4 regions of the Mesorhizobium oxytropidicola genome follow, and region 2 is predicted to be linked to each of the others. Evidence: predicted binding sites of a transcription regulator. Region 2 holds the regulator's gene; each other region holds the start of a gene.
The links. The regulator LexA, encoded in region 2, represses DNA repair genes until DNA is damaged. The targets are predictions, from matches to a motif close to TGTTCNNNNTGTGTTCNG.
Positions count from the first base shown of each region.

Region 1: the regulator LexA is predicted to act here: its motif matches at 1,963-1,980, upstream of AC0V8S_RS07590 (helicase-related protein).
Region 3: the regulator LexA is predicted to act here: its motif matches at 3,564-3,581, upstream of AC0V8S_RS21110 (single-stranded DNA-binding protein).
Region 4: the regulator LexA is predicted to act here: its motif matches at 1,849-1,866, upstream of dinB (DNA polymerase IV).

Region 1 is NZ_CM149692.1:1,518,942-1,523,811, reverse strand. Features, by position in the region: gene AC0V8S_RS07605 (acetyl-CoA C-acetyltransferase) at 1-589, shown strand, start outside; gene phbB (acetoacetyl-CoA reductase) at 709-1,434, shown strand; gene AC0V8S_RS07595 (hypothetical protein) at 1,612-1,848, shown strand; gene AC0V8S_RS07590 (helicase-related protein) at 2,149-4,870, shown strand, end outside.
Region 2 is NZ_CM149692.1:4,357,440-4,362,309, forward strand. Features, by position in the region: partial or broken gene AC0V8S_RS21700 (ComEC/Rec2 family competence protein) at 1-1,463, shown strand, start outside; gene lexA (transcriptional repressor LexA) at 1,457-2,194, opposite strand; gene AC0V8S_RS21710 (GntR family transcriptional regulator) at 2,576-3,310, opposite strand; gene kynU (kynureninase) at 3,477-4,724, shown strand; gene kynA (tryptophan 2,3-dioxygenase) at 4,729-4,870, opposite strand, start outside.
Region 3 is NZ_CM149692.1:4,247,052-4,251,921, forward strand. Features, by position in the region: partial or broken gene uvrA (excinuclease ABC subunit UvrA) at 1-931, opposite strand, end outside; gene AC0V8S_RS21090 (hypothetical protein) at 1,634-1,933, opposite strand; gene AC0V8S_RS21095 (ATP-dependent Clp protease proteolytic subunit) at 2,022-2,627, opposite strand; gene AC0V8S_RS21100 (SRPBCC family protein) at 2,650-3,144, opposite strand; gene AC0V8S_RS21105 (ArsR/SmtB family transcription factor) at 3,141-3,455, opposite strand; gene AC0V8S_RS21110 (single-stranded DNA-binding protein) at 3,683-4,204, shown strand; gene AC0V8S_RS21115 (OsmC family protein) at 4,353-4,778, shown strand; gene AC0V8S_RS21120 (MarC family protein) at 4,805-4,870, opposite strand, start outside.
Region 4 is NZ_CM149692.1:3,239,614-3,244,483, reverse strand. Features, by position in the region: gene AC0V8S_RS16165 (dihydrofolate reductase family protein) at 1-384, opposite strand, end outside; gene AC0V8S_RS16160 (winged helix-turn-helix transcriptional regulator) at 494-916, shown strand; gene AC0V8S_RS16155 (DUF899 domain-containing protein) at 974-1,687, opposite strand; gene dinB (DNA polymerase IV) at 1,897-3,144, shown strand; gene rsgA (ribosome small subunit-dependent GTPase A) at 3,558-4,604, shown strand; gene AC0V8S_RS16140 (hypothetical protein) at 4,822-4,870, opposite strand, start outside.

The sequences.
Region 1 (4,870 bases), 2.8 Mb from region 2:
CGAGATCGTCGCCTTCACCATCAAGGGCAGGAAGGGCGACACCATTGTCGACCAGGACGAATACATCCGCCATGGCGCGACGCTGGATGCCATGACCAAGCTCAAGCCGGCCTTCGACAAGGACGGCACCGTGACCGCCGCCAACGCTTCCGGCATCAATGACGGTGCGGCCGGCGCACTGCTGATGAGCGAAGCGGAAGCTAAAAGGCGCGGCATCACCCCGCTGGCGCGCATCGCGTCCTGGGCAACCGCCGGCGTCGATCCGGCGATCATGGGCACCGGACCCATTCCCGCCTCGCGCAAGGCTTTGGAAAAGGCCGGCTGGTCGGTTGGCGATCTCGACCTGGTCGAGGCCAACGAGGCTTTCGCCGCGCAGGCCTGCGCCGTCAACAAGGGCATGGGCTGGGATCCTTCGATCGTCAACGTCAATGGCGGCGCCATCGCCATCGGCCACCCGATCGGCGCCTCGGGCGCCCGCGTCTTCAACACGCTGGTTTACGAGATGCGCCGCCGCGGCGCCAAGAAGGGCCTCGCCACCCTGTGCATCGGCGGCGGCATGGGCGTTGCGCTCTGCGTGGAAGCGCTCTGAGCGAATAGCCAATAGGGAGTGGCGAATAGGGAAGAACAGCGTCGGCGCAATGGGATATCAAATCCCTATTCGCTATTCGCTACTCTCTGTTCGCTTCAGTGACAAAAAAGGGAGGACATATGACCAAGGTTGCAATCGTCACGGGCGGATCGCGCGGCATCGGCGCAGCGATCTCGATCGCTTTGAAGAACGCCGGCTATTCGGTTGCCGCGAACTATGCCGGCAACGACGAGGCGGCGGCGAAGTTCAAGGCCGAAACCGGCATTCCGGTCTACAAATGGTCGGTCGCCGACTATGACGCTTGCGCCGCCGGCATCAAACAGGTCGAGGCCGATCTCGGCCCGGTTTCGGTGCTGGTCAACAATGCCGGCATCACCCGCGATGCCATGTTCCACAAGATCACGCGCGACCAGTGGAAAGAGGTCATCGACACCAATCTGTCCGGCGTTTTCAACATGACGCATCCGCTGTGGAACGGCATGCGCGAGCGCAAGTTCGGCCGCGTCGTCACCATCTCCTCGATCAACGGCCAGAAGGGCCAGGCCGGCCAGGTCAATTATTCCGCCGCCAAGGCCGGCGACATCGGCTTCTCGAAGGCGCTGGCGCAGGAAGGTGCCCGCGCGGGCATCACCGTCAACGTCATCTGCCCCGGCTACATCGCCACCGAAATGGTCAAGGCGATCGACGAGAAGGTGCTCAACGAGCGCATCCTGCCGCAGATTCCGGTCGGCCGCCTCGGCGAGCCGGAAGAGATCGCGCGCTGCGTCGTCTTCCTCGCTTCCGAAGACGCCGGCTTCATCACCGGCTCGACCATCACGGCCAATGGTGGCCAATACTTCGCCTGAGACGTCTAACGGCGGCGCATATCTTGTAACAAACGGGCCGGGAAACCGGTCCGTTTTCAATTGATGCCCTGGAGCCAAAACGACGCCGCTGCGGCGCAATGCCCCAATCCGGCACGCAAAGGTTAATGGCGGCAGCGCCGCCTGTGCGAACCCTGTGAGCAAGCCTGGGGATTGTCGGTGGATAAGCTGTTCACAACACAAGGTATTGAGGGAACAAAACGGGAAAATACCGATGGCGCTGCTTTGTCGCCGATTCGTTCCGGCTTTGAGCGGAAGTTAACGTTAATGGCCCGGAATCCGCTGCAATCGCTTAACGCCCAGTTCAGAAAGATTAACAATTTCATAATCTTGAGCGGTGGACACCGGGTCGCTGCCCTCGTTTCCCGGCAAAGGTTAAGGGCAGAGATCGCTTAGCATAAAACGGGCCAGTTCAACGATTCAGCATGTGGTGAGACTCATGGTCACAAAACCCATATGTAGCCGTGAACAAAAGCTGAATCTTGGCGAGTCACCGATTCGTCGCTGATTCGTTCCAGACTCGTTCCATCAGTTAAGCAGCAGCCAATTTAGCGCTGGACATAGAGGCCTTCGAGCCGCCACCGGAACATTCCGCTTTCGCTTCGCGCCCGAAATCCCTATGTGTCGCCTGTCATACGCGCCAGTTGAGGCACGCTCCCGACAACCAGAGGCCAGAAAGCCCATATTTCCGAGCCGATGAACATCCAGCCCAAACACACCGAGCCGCTGATCCTGTCGGGCCGCGACGTGACCGCCGTGCTTGGGCCGACCAACACCGGCAAGACCCATCTCGCCATCGAGCGCATGGTGGCGCACGAAACCGGTGTAATCGGCCTGCCGCTCAGGCTGCTGGCGCGGGAAGTCTACACCCGCGTCTGCGAAAAGGTCGGCGCCCACAAGGTGGCGCTGATCACCGGCGAGGAGAAGATCCAGCCGCCGGGCGCGAAATATTCAGTCTGCACCGTCGAGGCCATGCCGCGCGAGACCGACGCTGCCTTCGTCGCCATCGACGAGGTGCAACTCGCCGGCGACCTCGAGCGCGGCCACATCTTCACTGACCGCATCCTGCATCTGCGCGGCCGCCAGGAAACGCTGCTGCTGGGTGCCGCCACCATGCACGGCATCCTGCAGCGCCTGCTGAAGGGCGTCTCGGTCGTGACCCGGCCGCGGCTGTCGCATCTGGCCTATGCCGGTTCGAAGAAGCTGACCCGCCTGCCACGCCGCACCGCGATCGTCGCCTTCTCTGCCGACGAGGTCTACGCCATCGCCGAGCTGATCCGTCGGCAGCAGGGTGGCGCCGCCGTCGTGCTTGGCGCGCTCTCCCCGCGCACCCGCAACGCCCAGGTGGCTCTGTTCCAGTCGGGCGATGTCGACTATCTCGTCGCCACCGACGCCATCGGCATGGGCCTCAACCTCGATCTCGACCATGTCGCCTTTGCCCAGAACCGCAAATTCGACGGCTACCAGTATCGCAACCTGACGGCGGCCGAGCTTGGCCAGATCGCCGGCCGCGCTGGCCGGCATCTGCGCGACGGCACCTTTGGCGTCACCGGCCAGGTCGACCCGCTTGACGAGGATCTGGTCAAGAAGATCGAGAGCCATGATTTCGAGCCGGTGAAGGTGCTGCAGTGGCGCACCGCGCATTTCGACTTCGCCAGCCTCGATGCGCTGAAGCGCTCGATCGAGACCAACGCGCCGGTCGAGGGCCTGACGCGCGCGCTGCCGGCGGTCGACGCACAGGCGCTCGAATATCTCTCCCGCGACGGCGATATCCGCGCGCTTGCCACCGATGCCACGCGCGTGGCGCTGCTGTGGGAAGCCTGCGCTCTCCCCGACTACAGGAAGATCGCGCCGGCCCAGCACGCCGACCTCATCGCCTCGATCTACATGGACCTCGCCCGCCACGGCCATGTCGACGAAAACTATATGGCCGAACAGGTGCGCCGCGCCGACACCACCGAGGGCGACATCGACACGCTGTCGCACCGCATCGCCCAGATCCGCACCTGGACATTCGTGTCGAACCGGCCCGGCTGGCTGGCCGATCAGGCACACTGGCAGGAAAAGACGCGCGAAATCGAAGACAGATTGTCGGATGCGCTGCATGAGCGGTTGACGAAACGCTTCGTAGACCGCAGGACTTCCGTCCTCATGCGGCGCCTTAGAGAAAATACCATGCCTGAAGCCGAAATTAGTCCTACCGGAACCGTCCTTGTCGAAGGCCATCATGTCGGTGAGTTGCAAGGGTTCCGCTTCACCGCCGATCAGACCGCCGGCGGCGAAGACGCCAAGGCCGTGCGAACGGCCGCGCAAAAGGCGCTGGCCGCCGAATTCGAGGCGCGTGCCGAACGTTTTGGCGCCTGCGCCAATGGCGACTTGGCGCTCGGCTCGGACGGCACGCTGCGCTGGATCGGCGCACCGATCGGGACGCTGGTTTCCGGCGAGGACGCGCTGAAGCCGCGTCTGGTTCTGCTGGCCGACGAACAGCTGACCGGCCCGGCGCGCGACAAGGTCGCCGCGCGCGCCGAACGCTTCGTCAATTTCCAGATCGAGTCGCTGCTGAGGCCGCTGGTCGACCTGAAAAACGCCGACCAGATTTCCGGCATCGGCCGTGGCATCGCTTTCCAACTGGTCGAGAATTTCGGCCTCATCAACCGCCGCGACATCGCCGAAGAGATGAAGTCGCTCGACCAGGAAGGCCGCGCGGCACTGCGCCGGCTTGGCGTGCGCTTCGGCGCCTATCACGTCTTCGTGCCGGCGCTGATCAAGCCGGCCCCTGCCGGGCTGGTGACCTTGCTGTGGGCGCTGAAGAACGACGGCAAGGACAAGCCTGGCTTCGGCGACGTGGTCCATGCGCTGGCGTCGGGCCGCACCTCCGTGGTCATCGATCCAGCCTTCGACAAGGCCTTCTACAAGCTTGCCGGCTACCGCAATCTCGGCCGCCGCGCCGTGCGCATCGACATTCTGGAGCGGCTGGCGGATCTCATCCGTCCGGCGACCAACTGGAAGCCTGGCCTCGGCCAGCGTCCGGACGGCGCTTATGACGGCCAGTCCTTCATGGTGACGCCGCCGATGATGTCGATCCTCGGCGCCACCGCCGACGACATGGAAGAAATCTTGAAAGGCCTGGGCTACCGCGCCGAGCCGAAGCCGGCGTCCGAGGTCAAGGCACGGCTGGAAGCGCAGGACAATGCCGCGCGGGAAGCCGCCGCAGCCAAGCTTGCGGCGGACGAAGCTGCGCGCGCCGAGCAGGCCAAGGCGGCGGAAGCCGCCGCTTCGGATGCGGCTGCGGAGGCGGCAGTTGAGGGTTCGGAACCGGCTGCTGCCGAGGCCGCCGTCGAAGTCCCCGCCGCGGTCATCGCGGAGACGGCGGCTGAGCCTGTCACGGAAGAGCAATCGGACACTCCGGCCCTGGCCA
Region 2 (4,870 bases):
TGCGGCGTACCGGTATCTATCACATCATCTCGATTTCCGGACTGCATATGGCGCTGGTCGGCGGCACCATCATGGGTCTGCTGCGCGGTGCCTTCGCGCTGTTTCCGGATTTTTCAGCACGTCGGCCGGTGAAGAAATACGCGGCCGCCGCGGCCCTGTTCTCGATCGCCGCCTATCTCGTGATTTCGGGTGTCGTCGTCGCCGCCGAACGCAGCTTCATAATGCTGGCGGTGATGCTGATTGCCGTGCTGTTTGATCGCGCGGCGCTGACGATGCGCAATCTGGCGATCTCGGCGATCGCCGTCATCGTGGTGTCGCCGCACGAAGTGGTCGGCCCGAGTTTCCAGATGTCGTTCGCCGCAACGGCCGCGCTGGTCGGTGCCTATGCCGGCTGGGCGGACCACCACGCGGGAAAGGTAAGACCGCCACCGCCAAAGCGATCCTTGCCCGGATTCCTGACGCGAAAATTCCTGCTGGCGACGGGCGGGTTGGCGATTACCTCCATCATAGCCGGCTGCGCCACGGCGCTGTTCGCCATCTGGCATTTCCAGCGTGTGTCGCCGCTCAGCCTGTTCGCCAATCTGGCCGTCATGCCGATCGTGTCAGTCGTGATGTTCCTGGCCGTTGCCAGTGCATTGCTAATGCCGTTTGGATTGGATGCGCCATCCCTCTACCTAATGGGCAAAGGCCTGACGGCGATGATCGCCATATCCGCGTGGATTTCGGAACGCTCCCCAATCGATGCGGTCGGGTTGATTTCGCAGCACTCGGTGCTGCTGGTGACCGTCGCCTTGGTCATCGCGACGATGGCGACGACCTGGTTGCGGCTCGCGGCAGTGCCATTCGCGCTTGCCGGCTTGTTGACGGTGTCGGATACGCGCACGCCGGACGTACTGATCTCGGAAGATGCGCGGCTGGTCGCGCTGCCGATCGGCGGCGGCGAACTCGCGGTCAGCCGGGCTCGCCCGAACGAATTCACCATCGACAATTGGAAACGCGCGCTGGTGTCCGAAACCATCGTCGTGCCGGAGATGTTCAGCAAGGCAGATGGGCAATTCGACATTGCCGATGCCGTCAACCTCCCGCCGGGAGCTCCGTTCTACTGCACGGATGGCGTCTGTCTTGCCCGGCACCCGTCCGGTGCGATCATCGCACATGTCGAAGACCGCAAGGACACCTGGAAGGCCTGCGGTTTCGCCGATTTGATCGTCGTCAATGATGCAACCGGCTATGATGCCTGCCACAATCCGCTGGTTCTTGTCGTCACCAAACGGCAACTTGCCCGCAAAGGTAGTGCCGCCGTCTTCTTCGACCGCCAATCGGCGACCGGTCCGCCAACCGTCAACTTCGCGGTGGACGGGCCGTATCGGCCCTGGCATGCACAGCGAAAATATTCACGCGAGGCGAGGGGGCTGCTGCCCTATCAAAAAGCCGAAAAACCGGCTGCCGTCCCTGCTCAGTAGCGCCGGATCAGCCCTACGAGCTTGCCTTGCACCTTGACCCTGTCCGGCCCGAAAATACGCGTCTCGTAGGCCGGGTTGGCGGCTTCAAGCGCGATCGAGGCGCCTTTGCGGCGGAACCGCTTCAATGTCGCTTCCTCGTCGTCGACCAGCGCCACGACGATCTCGCCCGGGCTCGCCGTATCGGCGTTGCGGATAATGACCGTGTCGCCATCGAAGATGCCGGCCTCGATCATCGAGTCGCCCTTGACCTCCAGCGCATAGTGCTCGCCGCCCATGATCATGTCCGGCGGCACCGAGATGGAATGAGTCTGATGCTGGATGGCATCGATCGGCACACCGGCGGCGATGCGGCCCATCACCGGAATCGACACGGCGGAAACCGCGTCGTCATCATTGCCGGCCGCGGGCAAGCGTGATGGCGCCGGCTTGATCTGGCGGCCAAGGCCGCCCTGACCGAGACTGCCCTGAATGACGCTTGGCGAGAATTTCTTTGCCGCGTTGAGGCCCGGCGCGATCGAATCCGGCAACCGCAGCACTTCCAGCGCTCGCGCCCGATTGGGCAGCCGGCGAATGAAGCCGCGTTCCTCCAGTGCCGTGATCAGGCGATGGATCCCTGACTTGGAGGCGAGATCGAGCGCTTCCTTCATCTCGTCGAAGGAAGGCGGAATGCCGCTTTCCTTCAGCCGTTCATGAATGAACATCAGCAGTTCATGTTGCTTGCGTGTCAGCATGGCGGCCCCCAAGGCATTGAACGAAGGGTGTGAACCAGAATCGAAAAACAAACCCAGAACAAACCCTATCTGTTCCAGTTGTGTTCTGCAACTGTTTAAAGTTTAGTGAATTCGTTAAGGCGTCTGAAATTATTTGGCCCGGCAACAGGCGGTGTTCGATGCCTGCCTGCCGCCGCGCGGTGCGCTTGCCGGCTTTGAAATTGTTTTGGTTAATGGCCTGTGGCCTATCCTGCTCCGAGGTCTGGCATCAGTAGCCGACAAAGCTCGATGAGAGATTTTTCTCCTTTCACCAATCCTTGGCCTGCCGTGAACGAAACGAAGCCAAAATGCCAACTTTGCCACGAAATTGCCATACCGGCTTCGGTCCGTGATCCCGTTGCGCTACCGCTTATTTATGCTGCCGTCGCCGGCATGGACATAGACATGCAGCGTATAGCCGATATGGGCGATCATCAGGGTTTTCGCGCGCTCGATATTACGATCCAGCGCCGCCTCCATGAGCGCGGTGTGATGTTCGATTGCGACCGCCTGGCGCAACGCCTCCACGGCCTCCTCGTAACCATGCTGCAGGCCGGCCGCCGCCCGCAGCGTTGGCGCCAAGCCGAGAAAACGGTGATGGCGACGCAATTGATCCGCGATCGTGGAATGAAAGGTCAGCAGCCAGGGGGATGCTGCCGCACTGAGCAGTGCCGCGTGGAAAGCCTCGTGCTTTTCATCCCATTCGTCGACCACTTCGTCGGATGGATCGTCGACAGCGGTCTTGCAACGCGACAGCCGGTAATGGGCGGCGACGACCGCGTTTTCCCAATCGTGGCCACCTTTCTCGATCGATTCCTGAAGCAGTGGCAGTTCGACGACACACCTGGCGCGCGACAGGTCTTCCAATTCGGTGCGCGAAACCGGAGCAACGGCAAAGCCGCGATTGCTGATGGAAGTCACCAGGCGCTCCGCCTCCAGTCGCGACAGCGCTTCGCGCAACGGCGTCCAGCCAATGCCATAACTGTTGCGCAACGCGCTGAGCTTGAGCGGCGCGCCGGGCCGCAGACGGGTCGCGAGGATATCGCGACGCACCAGCCTGTAGGCCGCTTCCGTCTTCGAGAGTCCTTCGTCCAACATCGTTGTCCCATCCTTAGGCTGTCACGTCACGATTATATATGAAAGCCTTCCATGGCGTAAATTATATATAATGTTTGACAGGGTTTGGCAGACTGCTCATGATTGCCCAGCCGATTTCACCTGACGTGTTCATCTGGGCGCGCCCATGCGCGAAGGACAATCGATCATGAATGCAACACTCGATCTCGCAGCAGTCGAAGCCATGGATGCGGCGGATCCGCTGCGTGCCATGCGCGACCGCTTCATTCTGCCGGAAGGTGTGATCTACCTCGACGGCAATTCGCTGGGTGCCGCGGCGCCCGCCGTCTTCAACGAGCTGCAGAAGGCGGCGACGCAGGAGTGGGCGCAGGACCTCATTCGTGCCTGGAACACCGCCGGCTGGTTCGATATGCCGGTTGCGCTCGGCGACCAGCTCGGACGGCTGATCGGCGCCGCTTCCGGCCAGACGGTGGTCTGCGATACGACCTCGATCAACATCTACAAGGTGCTGCATGCCGCACTCAACCTGCGGCCCGACCGTTCGATCATCGTCGCCGAAGGCGACAGCTTTCCAACCGATCTCTACATGGCCGAAGGCGTGGCCTCGACGCGGCCTGGCACCGTGCTGCGGCTCGAAGGCGTTGATGCGCCCACCATTGAGGAACTGATCGACGAGCGTGTCGCCGTCATCCTGGTCAACCACGTCAACTACAAATCCGGACAATTGCGCGACATGGCTGCGCTGACGAGCAAAGCCCATCAGGTCGGCGCGCTGATCGTCTGGGATCTCTGTCATACGGCCGGCGCGTTGCCAGTCGAACTCGACAGCTCCAATGCCGATTTCGCCATCGGCTGCACCTACAAATATCTCAATGGCGGTCCGGGTGCGCCCGCCTTCATCTATGCCGCGAAACGCCATCACGACGATGTCCACCAGCCGCTGAGCGGCTGGTGGGGCCATGCGCGGCCCTTCGCTTTTGAACAAAGCTATGCGGCCGGCAGCGGCATCCGCCGGTTCCTGTGCGGCACGCAGCCAGTGCTGTCGATGCGGGCGCTGAAAGGGGCTCTGGATATCTGGGACGATGTCGACATGGCGGCGGTGCGCAAGAAGAGCATCGCGCTCACCGACCTGTTCATCCAGCTTGTCGAAGCTAGGTGCGGCGCCTACGGCCTCGAACTCGAAGGTCCGCGCGACGGCAATGCGCGCGGCAGTCAGGTGTCGTTCCTCCACCCGCATGGCTATCAGGTGATGCGGGCCTTGATCGAGCGCGGCGTGATCGGCGATTTCCGCGCGCCGTCGACCATCCGCTTCGGCTTCACGCCGCTCTATGTCGGCTACAAGGATGTCTGGCAGGCCGTCGAGGTGCTGGAAGATATTTTGCGAACTGGCGCCTGGCAGGAAGCGCGTTTCGCGGTGAAGACGGCGGTAACTTGAGACGTCAGAGACGTGTGCGGACCGTCCACAGTTCCGGGAACAGCACGACCTCGAGCATCTTCTTCAGATAGGACGCGCCTGATGTGCCGCCGGTGCCGCGCTTCAGGCCGATGATGCGCTCGACCGTGGTGACATGGTTGAAGCGC
Region 3 (4,870 bases), 110 kb from region 2:
GGATCGATGGCGCGCTGGCTGCCGAGACCGTCGCAGGTCGGGCAGGCGCCGAATGGGTTGTTGAACGAGAACAGCCGCGGCTCGATCTCGGGAATGGTGAAGCCGGACACCGGGCAGGCGAATTTTTCGGAGAACAGGATGCGCTCATGCGTCTCGTTCTTCGACTTGTTGACCGAATCCTCGCCAGTCTGGCTGGAATCGAGCGGCTTGTCGGCGAACTCGGCCACCGCCAGCCCCTCGGCGAGCTTCAGCGCCGTCTCGATGGAGTCGGCGAGACGCGTGGCCAGATCGCCGCGCACGACGATGCGGTCGACGACGACATCGATGTCGTGCTTGTATTTTTATCGAGCGCCGGAACGTCTGCGATCTCATAGAAGACGCCGTCGACCTTGACGCGCTGGAAACCTTTTTTCTGCAGCTCCAGCAGTTCCTTGCGGTACTCGCCCTTGCGGCCGCGCACGATCGGCGCCAGCAGGAACAGGCGCGTGCCTTCCTCGAGCGCCAGCACCCGGTCGACCATCTGGCTGACCGTCTGGCTCTCGATCGGCAGGCCGGTGGCCGGCGAATAGGGCACGCCGACACGGGCGAACAGCAGGCGCATATAGTCGTAGATCTCGGTGACGGTGCCGACCGTCGAACGCGGGTTCTTCGAGGTGGTTTTCTGCTCGATGGAAATGGCAGGCGACAGGCCGTCGATCTGGTCGACGTCAGGCTTCTGCATCATTTCGAGGAATTGCCGCGCATAGGCCGACAGGCTCTCGACATAGCGACGCTGGCCTTCGGCGTAGATGGTGTCGAAGGCGAGCGAGGATTTGCCTGAACCGGACAGGCCGGTCATGACGATCAGGCTGTCACGCGGCAGGTCGAGATCGACATTCTTCAGATTGTGTTCGCGCGCCCCGCGAATGGAAAGGAATTTATGGTCGGCCATTGCCGGTCGCCGCCTCAGATCTGGAATTCGTGGGATAGGCGGGATTTTCCCGGCCATCCCCTATGTAGGTGTTTTTGCCGCCACGTCGAGAGACGCCACAATTCCCGACAGAAGTCGTTTAACCGCCTTTCGCGCGAAGGGGCAAGCGGAAAGAACAAAGGCCGAACACGCTCCTGACAAAGCTGTGCAAAAAGCTGACCTGGACGTAACCTCCCGGCGATCACATTTTTCCGTAACCGGCTATTGAAGGTTGACGCGGCTGGTTCAGGGGAGCAGTCTCGGACAGTCAGCGAAGCCGGCCGTCTTTCGATGGCCTCGCCGCCCCAAGGCGGCCTGCGAGACGCCGCAGGCATTTGCGATTTGCGCTTCGCGACGACAATGTCGCAACGGACACAGGAGTGGAGCATGACGCCACCGGACAGTCCCCCAGGGCTCCACGTCTCGTTGGAGCCGCGGCAGGCATAAGTGCCAGGGTTTAGCGTTTGCGCCACCCGACAAACCGTGACTTGCCGTATCCCCCAAAATTAGAGACTGCTAGTCGGATCGTCGGCTGACGCCGCGAAGCATCCGAAATCAAACGCCGGCAGTACACTCCCGGCAAAATATGGATTTTAGATCCAGAAAAGCCCCGTCCGTTTGCCCTAGGGTACGGCGGGGCTATTCTTTTGGGGAAATGGCTGAACTGGCCCAAGCGGAGGCTGCTCACCTCGGGGGCTTAAACCCGCCCGTGGCCATATCGACCGTGATGCTGCCGGAAATCCTGACATCCGTATCGCCGATCTTGAACGTGCCGTTGCCATTGCTGGGGAATGCGTCGTCGGGTTCCGGCTGGGGAGCAGGCTTGGCGATGCGATAATCGCTGTTCACGCCAGGCAGGGCGCCTTTCGGCGTCTGCGCTGAATTGTCGTCGGCAAGTGCCATGCCGCTCACAAGGCTGGCGAAACTGAGCACCGCGGCAGCGATGACGCGATGCGACGTCCTGGGCGAATGAGTGTCGGTCATCCCGGGATTATAGGGACGAGCCGCCCCCGGAACCAGACCGGCATCGTCAAATCTTCGACAGTGACCAGATTCCAATCCCACCCAGGCTTCATGCCGCCTTTTTGCGCGTGTCGAAGACGTGGTCGACGATGCCCCAGGCCTGGGCCTCGCGGGCGGTCATGAAATGGTCGCGGTCGAGCGTGCGTTCGACCTCCTCATAGCTGCGGCCGCAATGCTGCGCATAGAGTTCGGCCATATGGCGTTTGGTCTTGCCGATCCGCTCGGCATGGCGCTGGATGTCGGAAGCCTGGCCCTGGAAGCCGCCGAGCGGCTGATGCAGCAGGATGGTGGCGTTGGGCAGCGCGATGCGCCGCCCCGCCGTGCCCGCCATCAGCAGGAACGACCCCATCGAGGCGGCAAAACCCATGCACACGGTCGATACCGGGCAGCTGATATATTGCATCGTGTCGTAGATGGCGAAGCCGCTGGTCACCACGCCGCCGGGCGAGTTGATGTAGAGCGAGATCTCCTTGTCGGGATTGTCCGACTCCAGCGACAGGAGCTGCGCGCAGACCAGCGCCGAGACGTCGTCGTTGATCTCGCCATTGATGAAGATGATGCGCTCGCGCAGCAGCCGCGAGAAAATGTCGAAGGCGCGTTCGCCGCGGCTCGATTGCTCGATCACCATCGGCACCAGACTGGCAAGACCGCTCATTTTTCGTCTCCGATTTCCGTGTTCAGGCTGCGCGCAGCAGAAGGCGCGGTGTGTTGGCGGCAATGGGCTTTCCGGCCCCACGCAATCCCAGCGAAAGCCGGCAGCCGGTACCCGCCATGGCGACCGCAGGCATCGCTTTCCCAGCAAAACCGTCATGGACGATGCGCAGATGCGTGCCGCCGGAAACGGTGCGGGCGAGTGTGAAGGTGACGGTACTGTCGAGCGGACCCTGCCGCGTCGCATCGCGTGGCTGCTCGCGCCAGGAATAGCGCAGCAGGCGTTCGGGCTCGGCGTCGAGGATTTCGCACTCGATCGCTGCGTCCGTCCCGGCGAAGGCAAAACGCTTGCCGATTTCCGGCGTGATGTCGTTTGGCATCATCCAGGCCGCGAGCAGTTCCGGCACGGTCAGCGCCCGCCACACCTTTTCCAGCGGTTCGGCAAGGTCGTATTCGAACTCAAGCGCATCCGGAGCGGCTTCGCCCTGGGTCTTGGCGTTCATCGATCGCAAATCTTTCATTGATCCATGTCCTTCAAAACCGTCTTCAGCCTTTCGATGCGCTCCGGCCAGAAGGTCCGGTAGCGTTCGATCCAGGAGAGCAGGGGGGCAAGCCCCTGCGGATCGGCGCGGTAATAGGCGTTGCGGCCGACCCGCCGCTCGACCACGAGGCCGGCGCCGCGCAGCACCGCAAGATGCTGCGACACCGCCGGTTGCGATACGGTCAGGCCGCTGCGCAATTCCGATACGCTCATCTCAGCTGCGGCGAGACGCTCGAAGACGGCGCGGCGCGTCGGGTCGGCCAGGGCGCGGAAAATCTCTGCTTCGATCATGACAAAAGCATAAGTCGATACTTATTGATTTGGCAAGCACTGTTTTGAGACCCATATGATGGGCTCGGGCATTGCTGCCATTCCTTGACAATCAGCGGCGGTGCATGTAGGAACGAAAAGGGAACAAAAACCTTGTGGGAAAAGCCAGCCTTAGCAGGCGGCAGACGTGCGCAGCCTGTAAGGTGCTGCGACAAAAATTTGTTTTCGGATGAGCGCGGAGAAAAATCATGGCGGGTAGCGTCAATAAGGTCATTCTGGTCGGCAATCTCGGCGCGGACCCTGAAATCCGGCGCCTGAACTCGGGCGAGCCGGTCGTCAACATCCGTATCGCCACATCGGAAAGCTGGCGCGACAAGAATTCCGGCGAGCGCAAGGAAAAGACCGAGTGGCACAATGTCGTCATCTTCAATGAGGGCATCGCCAAGGTGGCCGAGCAATACCTGAAGAAGGGCATGAAGGTGTATGTCGAGGGCCAGCTGCAGACGCGCAAATGGCAGGACCAGACCGGCGCCGACAAGTACACGACGGAAGTCGTGCTGCAGAAATTCCGTGGCGAGCTGCAGATGCTCGACGCGCGCGGCCAAGGCGAGGGCGGCCAGGTCGGCGGTTATTCCGGTGGCGGCAGCAGCCGCGGTTCCGATTTCGGCCAGTCCAGCCCGAACGAAAGCTTCAACGGTGGCGGCGGCGCTCCCAGGGGCGGCGGCGGCGGCGGTTCGTCGCGCGAGCTGGACGACGAAATCCCGTTCTGATCGAAAGCAAATACCAGGCGGCTGACGTCGCCAGATGACTGACGTTACGTGATCGATACGCCCCGAGGGTCCTGATGGACTTTCGGGGTTTTGCGTTGTTGATTTGGCCTGACAGCAGGCGCGGTCAAAGGACTGAAAGGACAGGGCAATGAAGGCACGGGTAAAATGGGTCGAAGAGCGCACCTTCGTCGGCGAGTCCGGCAGCGGCCACAAACTGGTGCTGGGAACGGCCTCCAGCCCTGATGGCAAGACGCCTGGGCCGAGCCCGATGGAGCTGGTGCTGATCGGCACCGGCGGCTGCTCGGCCTATGATGTCGTGCATATCCTCGAAAAGGGCCGTGAGGCGGTCGAGGACTGCGTGGTCGAACTTGACGCTGACAGAGCCGAGACTGATCCAAAGGTGTTCACGCGCATCCATATGCATTTCATCGTCAAGGGCAGGGCGCTGTCGTCGGACAAGGTCAAGCTGGCTATCGATCTGTCGATCGAAAAATACTGCTCGGCCTCCGCAATGATGGCCAAGACGGCCGTGATTACGCACGATTTTGAAGTGATCGATACGGCGGCGAAGTGAGGGCAGTCGGCAGTCCGGGCTGCCGTTCACCCCGCCATCAGCGCCTTGATGCCGTCGGCGACGAACTGTACCGCCAGAGCCGCCAGGATGAC
Region 4 (4,870 bases), 1.1 Mb from region 2:
GTCGCCGCCCTCGCCCGTCTTCAGCGCCTCGACCTCGCGCGGCAGGTCGCCGCTCACCACCGTCGTGCGTTCCCATCGCGAAGCCTTCAACCTGTCGCTCGGCACTACCTTCCGTGCCTCCACGATGCGCTGGGCGAAGGCGTAGAACGGATCGCGGGGAAACTTCTTCGCCGCATTGCCCCAATGGCTGAGATAGCCCTCCTCCGCCATCTTGCGGCTAAGCAGGATGGTGTCGATGCCGGCGAAGACGGCGTTGAAATCCCGCTTCAGTTCCTCGTCCCAGCCAATGTCGTCACCCCATTCCCAGAGCTGCCAGCGATGGTCTTCGTTCGCGCCGACAAAACCGTCGACCGACATCTGCATATGCAGGATCAGCTTCTTCATCATCGTTTCCTCGTTGTCAGGCCCATGGGAAATAGCTTTACTTTTGGAACCATTTACGTGTGGGAAAAATGATGTCAATAGTAAAGTGATTAAAAATGGAACCATAGACATGTCGACCCGCGAAAGATCCGGCTGCCCGATCAGCCTGTCGCTCGAACTGCTCGGCGACCGCTGGACGCTGCTCATCATCCGCGACCTGGTCTTCGCCGGGAAAAAGCATTTTCGCGAATTCCTGCAGTCGGATGAAGGCATCTCCTCGCGCACGCTGGCCGAACGGCTGCAGACGCTGCAGGACGAAGGCATCCTCACCCGCAGCGACGATCCGAGCCACGGGCTGAAGGCGATCTACCGGCTGACGGAAGCCGGCATCGACCTTCTGCCGGTGCTGGCCGCGCTCGGCGCCTGGGGCAGCAAGCACCGCAAGGCCGACGATCATCTCGCCCGCATCGCCGACGAGTTGGCGGCCGGCGGCGAACCGGCGCTGGAACGGTTGAAGGCAGCGCTGCGGGCCGAGCATCTGGCAAAAACTTGATCGCCGAAGCTCTTGGAGGATGCCCCGAGGGGCGTCGCCCAACCGCGCGGCGGATCATCAGCGATCATCATATTCATCGTGAAGGCGGACCCAATCGCCCAGCGTATGCGATGGGCCATTTTCATTGCGGCCGATGGGAGTGAGGTCCAGATAGCTATACGTCCCGATCAGGTTCTCGCCGCCCCGGCCCCGCACCTGGAACGTGCAATAGATCGTGCCATCGTCATCCCTGTAGAAGACGGTCGTGCCACCGCGATCCTTGCCTGTCATCGCGACCTCTTCGAAATTGAACAGCACCTTGCCCGAACTGATCTGGTCCTCGGTGAACGACACCTGGAAGTCGAAATTGAAATCGCTTCCGAAGGACGAAGCCCAATCGAACTGCCAATTCATCCGTGCCTTGAAATCCATGAGCTCGGCCAGAGGCGCGCGCGCGCAGACGACCAGGGAGACGTCGTGATGCCTGAGATGCTGGTTGGCGGCGTCTATGTGGTCGCAAAGGAACGAACAGCCGGTGCAGCGATAGTCCGCATTGGGCGGAAACATGAAGTGATAGACGATCAACTGGCTGCGCCCCGCAAAGAGATCGGCCAGAGATTTCCGTCCCTGGATCGTATCGAAAACGTAGGGTTTGTCGATGCGCAGCCACGGCAGTGAGCGCCGCTCCGCCGCGAGTTGTTGACGCTGGCGCGTAAACGCCTTTTCTTTTGCGAGATGCGCTTTGTGCGCTTCAAACCAGTCCGAGTAAGGCGCGATGATGTGGTCGGTCATGTCGTGCTCCTTCCGCACTCAGGCGTATGCTGACAGCCTTGCTGCCCGTCTTTAAGACGTTGTTGAAAACCGCGATCCGACATTGGTTGTGCAATTTTCGCGGGAAGAGCGCCGATGACACAGGCGGATGCGGACATGGCGCTTGACATATGTGCACGATTTGTTCTCTATTCGTTCCAATCCATCAGCAACCATGGATATGCAGCCGGATGGAAACGACAGCCACCATCCTGCATGCCGATCTCGACGCCTTCTATGCCTCGGTCGAACAGTTGCTCGACCCGTCGCTGCGCGGCAAGCCGATCGCGGTCGGCGGCGGCGTGGTGCTGGCCGCCTCCTATGAAGCGCGTGCCTTTGGCGTGCGCGGCGGCATGCCGGGGCGCAAGGCGCGCGAGCTCTGCCCGCAATTGATCTTCGTTGGCGGCAATTTCAGCCACTACCAGCGGCTGGGCGACGCGGCGATAAAAGTGCTCGACGATTTCACGCCGGTGGTCGAGCGCATCTCCATCGACGAGGCCTTCGCCGACGTCGCCGGCTGCACGCATCTGTTCGGGCAGCCAGAAGAGATCGCCACGGCGATCCGCCGGCGCGTGCGGGCCGAACTCGGCCTGCCGATCTCGATCGGCGTGGCCCGCACCAAGCATCTGGCCAAGATCGCCTCGCAGGTGGCCAAGCCCGACGGGCTGGTGGTGGTCGATCCCGGCACGGAGCTCGCCTTCCTGCACGATCTGCCGGTCTCGCTGATGTGGGGCGTCGGTCCGGCGACCAAGGCGCGGCTGGCCGAGATCGGCGTCGAGACCATCGGCGAGCTGGCGAGGACACATAGCGGCGCGCTGACGCGGCTGCTCGGCCCCGCCGCCGGCGAAAAACTGGCCGCCCTGTCCTGGAACCGCGACCCAAGGAAACTGGAGACCAAGCGCCGGGCGCACTCGGCCGGCGCGCAATCGGCACTTGGGCAGAAGCCCGCCGTGGCGCGGGTGATCGTGCCGACCTTGCTGCATCTGGCCGACCGCGTCGCCAGCCGGCTGCGCGCCAAGGCGCGGCCTGGCCGCACGGTAACGGTGCGCGTGCGCTTTGCCGATCTCAGCGCCGTCACGCGTTCGATCACGCTCGACCAGCCGATCTCGGCGACGACCATGCTGGCCGAAATCGCCGGCGACCTGGTGCGCGGTGTACTCGCCGACCATCCCGGGGAAAAAACCATCTCGCTGCTCGCGATTTCGGTCTCGCATCTCGAGGAAAGTGCCGAGCTGCAGCTCGACCTGCCGCTCGGCCTCGCCGACGAGAAGCGCCGCCCGGGCAGCCAAAAAGGCCTCGCCCGCTTCGGCGCCGACCGCGCCATCGACAAGATCCGCGAACGCTTCGGCAAACAGGCCGTCGGCTACGGCACGGTGGCGCTGGAAGCGGCGCGCTCGGTGCCCGACGAATTCAGGGAACTGGCGGAAAAGGAACTGTGAGAACGGGAGGCGTCAGCCCCTCGCCCTACGGCTTCCCGATCAACGCCCGGACGTGGCAGGCGCGGCGGTCACGGCGGACAGCAGCTCGCGCTTCACCAGCACCGGCTTCTGATATGTCTTCTTCACGGCAAAGTCCCCCAGCCCAAGCGGCTGGCGGCAGTAACATCCGGCCAGCGCGGCTTGTCAAGAAAATGCGGACTTCGGCCTGGCGAGCCGCTTCTTGTCCTGAGGCTCTCCTGGGGATCAACGCGACAATCGAGGTCACTGACGGGTGAGCCCGGCCCTTTCGCCGTGAAATGCTTGCCAAATCCCGCCATGCCGCCCATACAACGGCTCGGGTGGATCGCCTGTCGAGAGGTCCGCGCCCCCCTCTTTTGCCAGAGATACTGTCCGATGCCTACGACGCCGTACCCTTGGTCGAAGCCGTGACGGCCTCCTCCCCCGCCCCGTCCCTATCGCTTGCCACCCTTGGATGGTCGGAGTTTTTCGGCGACCAGCTTGAACCGGGCGAGGCAAACCTCATCCCGGTCCGTATTGCCATGGTGCATCGAGATCGGCTGGGCGGCCTGTCCCAGACGGGACAAACCGACCTGTCTCTGGCGCCACAGGCCACCACCGGCGACTACGCCGTCGGCGACTGGGTGCTGGTCGAGCCGCATGATCAGCTTGTGAAGCGCCGCCTGACCCGCAAGACGGTGCTGGAACGCCGCACCCAGGGTGGCCGGGTGCCGCAGCTGGCCGCGGCCAATGTCGACACGCTGTTCATCGTCACCTCCTGCAATGCCGACTTCAACATCGCCCGGCTCGAGCGCTATCTGGCGCTGGCCAACGAGGCCGGAACGACACCGGTGATCCTGCTGACCAAGGCCGATACGGCTGAAGACGCCGAGGCGTACCAAAGCCAGGCCGCCGCGCTGCAGCGCGGCCTGGCCGTGGTGACGCTGAACCCGCGCATATCGGGCGCCGCGACCGCCCTCGCCGCCTGGTGCGGCGTCGGGCAGACGGTGGCGCTGATCGGTTCCTCCGGCGTCGGCAAATCGACACTGGTCAACACGCTGGCCGGATCGGCGCAGCAGGCGCCGCAGCAGACCGGAGCCATTCGCGAGCACGACGCCAAGGGACGCCACACCACCACGGCGCGGTCGCTGCATGCCATTGCCGGCGGCGGCTGGGTGATCGACACGCCGGGCATGCGCACGCTGCAGGTCAGCGATGTCGGCTACGGCATCGACACGCTGTTTGCTGAGATCACCGAACTGGCACCGCTGTGCAAGTTCCGCGACTGCACGCATGTGCATGAGCCGGGCTGCGCGGTGCAGGCTGCGTTGAAGGCCGGCACGCTCGATCCGGAGCGCCTTGCCCGCTGGCGCAAATTGTCCGACGAAAACACGCACAACACGCCGGTTCAAACAGGACCTCGCGGCGCCAAGTCCCCCGGCGGTCGTGGCAAACGGCGCTGAACGACCGCCCTACTGCCCTACTGCGGTCTTATGTAGCAAACGCACCAACTTCCCGCACGACCTAAAGGGTGGGTTCCCATAAAATCCGGGCATGGGGCAGCCTAGTTGGCGGCTATGGACATTCACGCAACGGAGCGGAACCTGAATAACAAGATAAGTCGGGGGGTTTCCCGCCGCGTTCCTCCTCCAGTGCCTAGAGGCTATCGAGGTGAAAGAATTACGACTTTAGATTGTTCTCAATATCTCTAATTGCATCTCTTATGGTC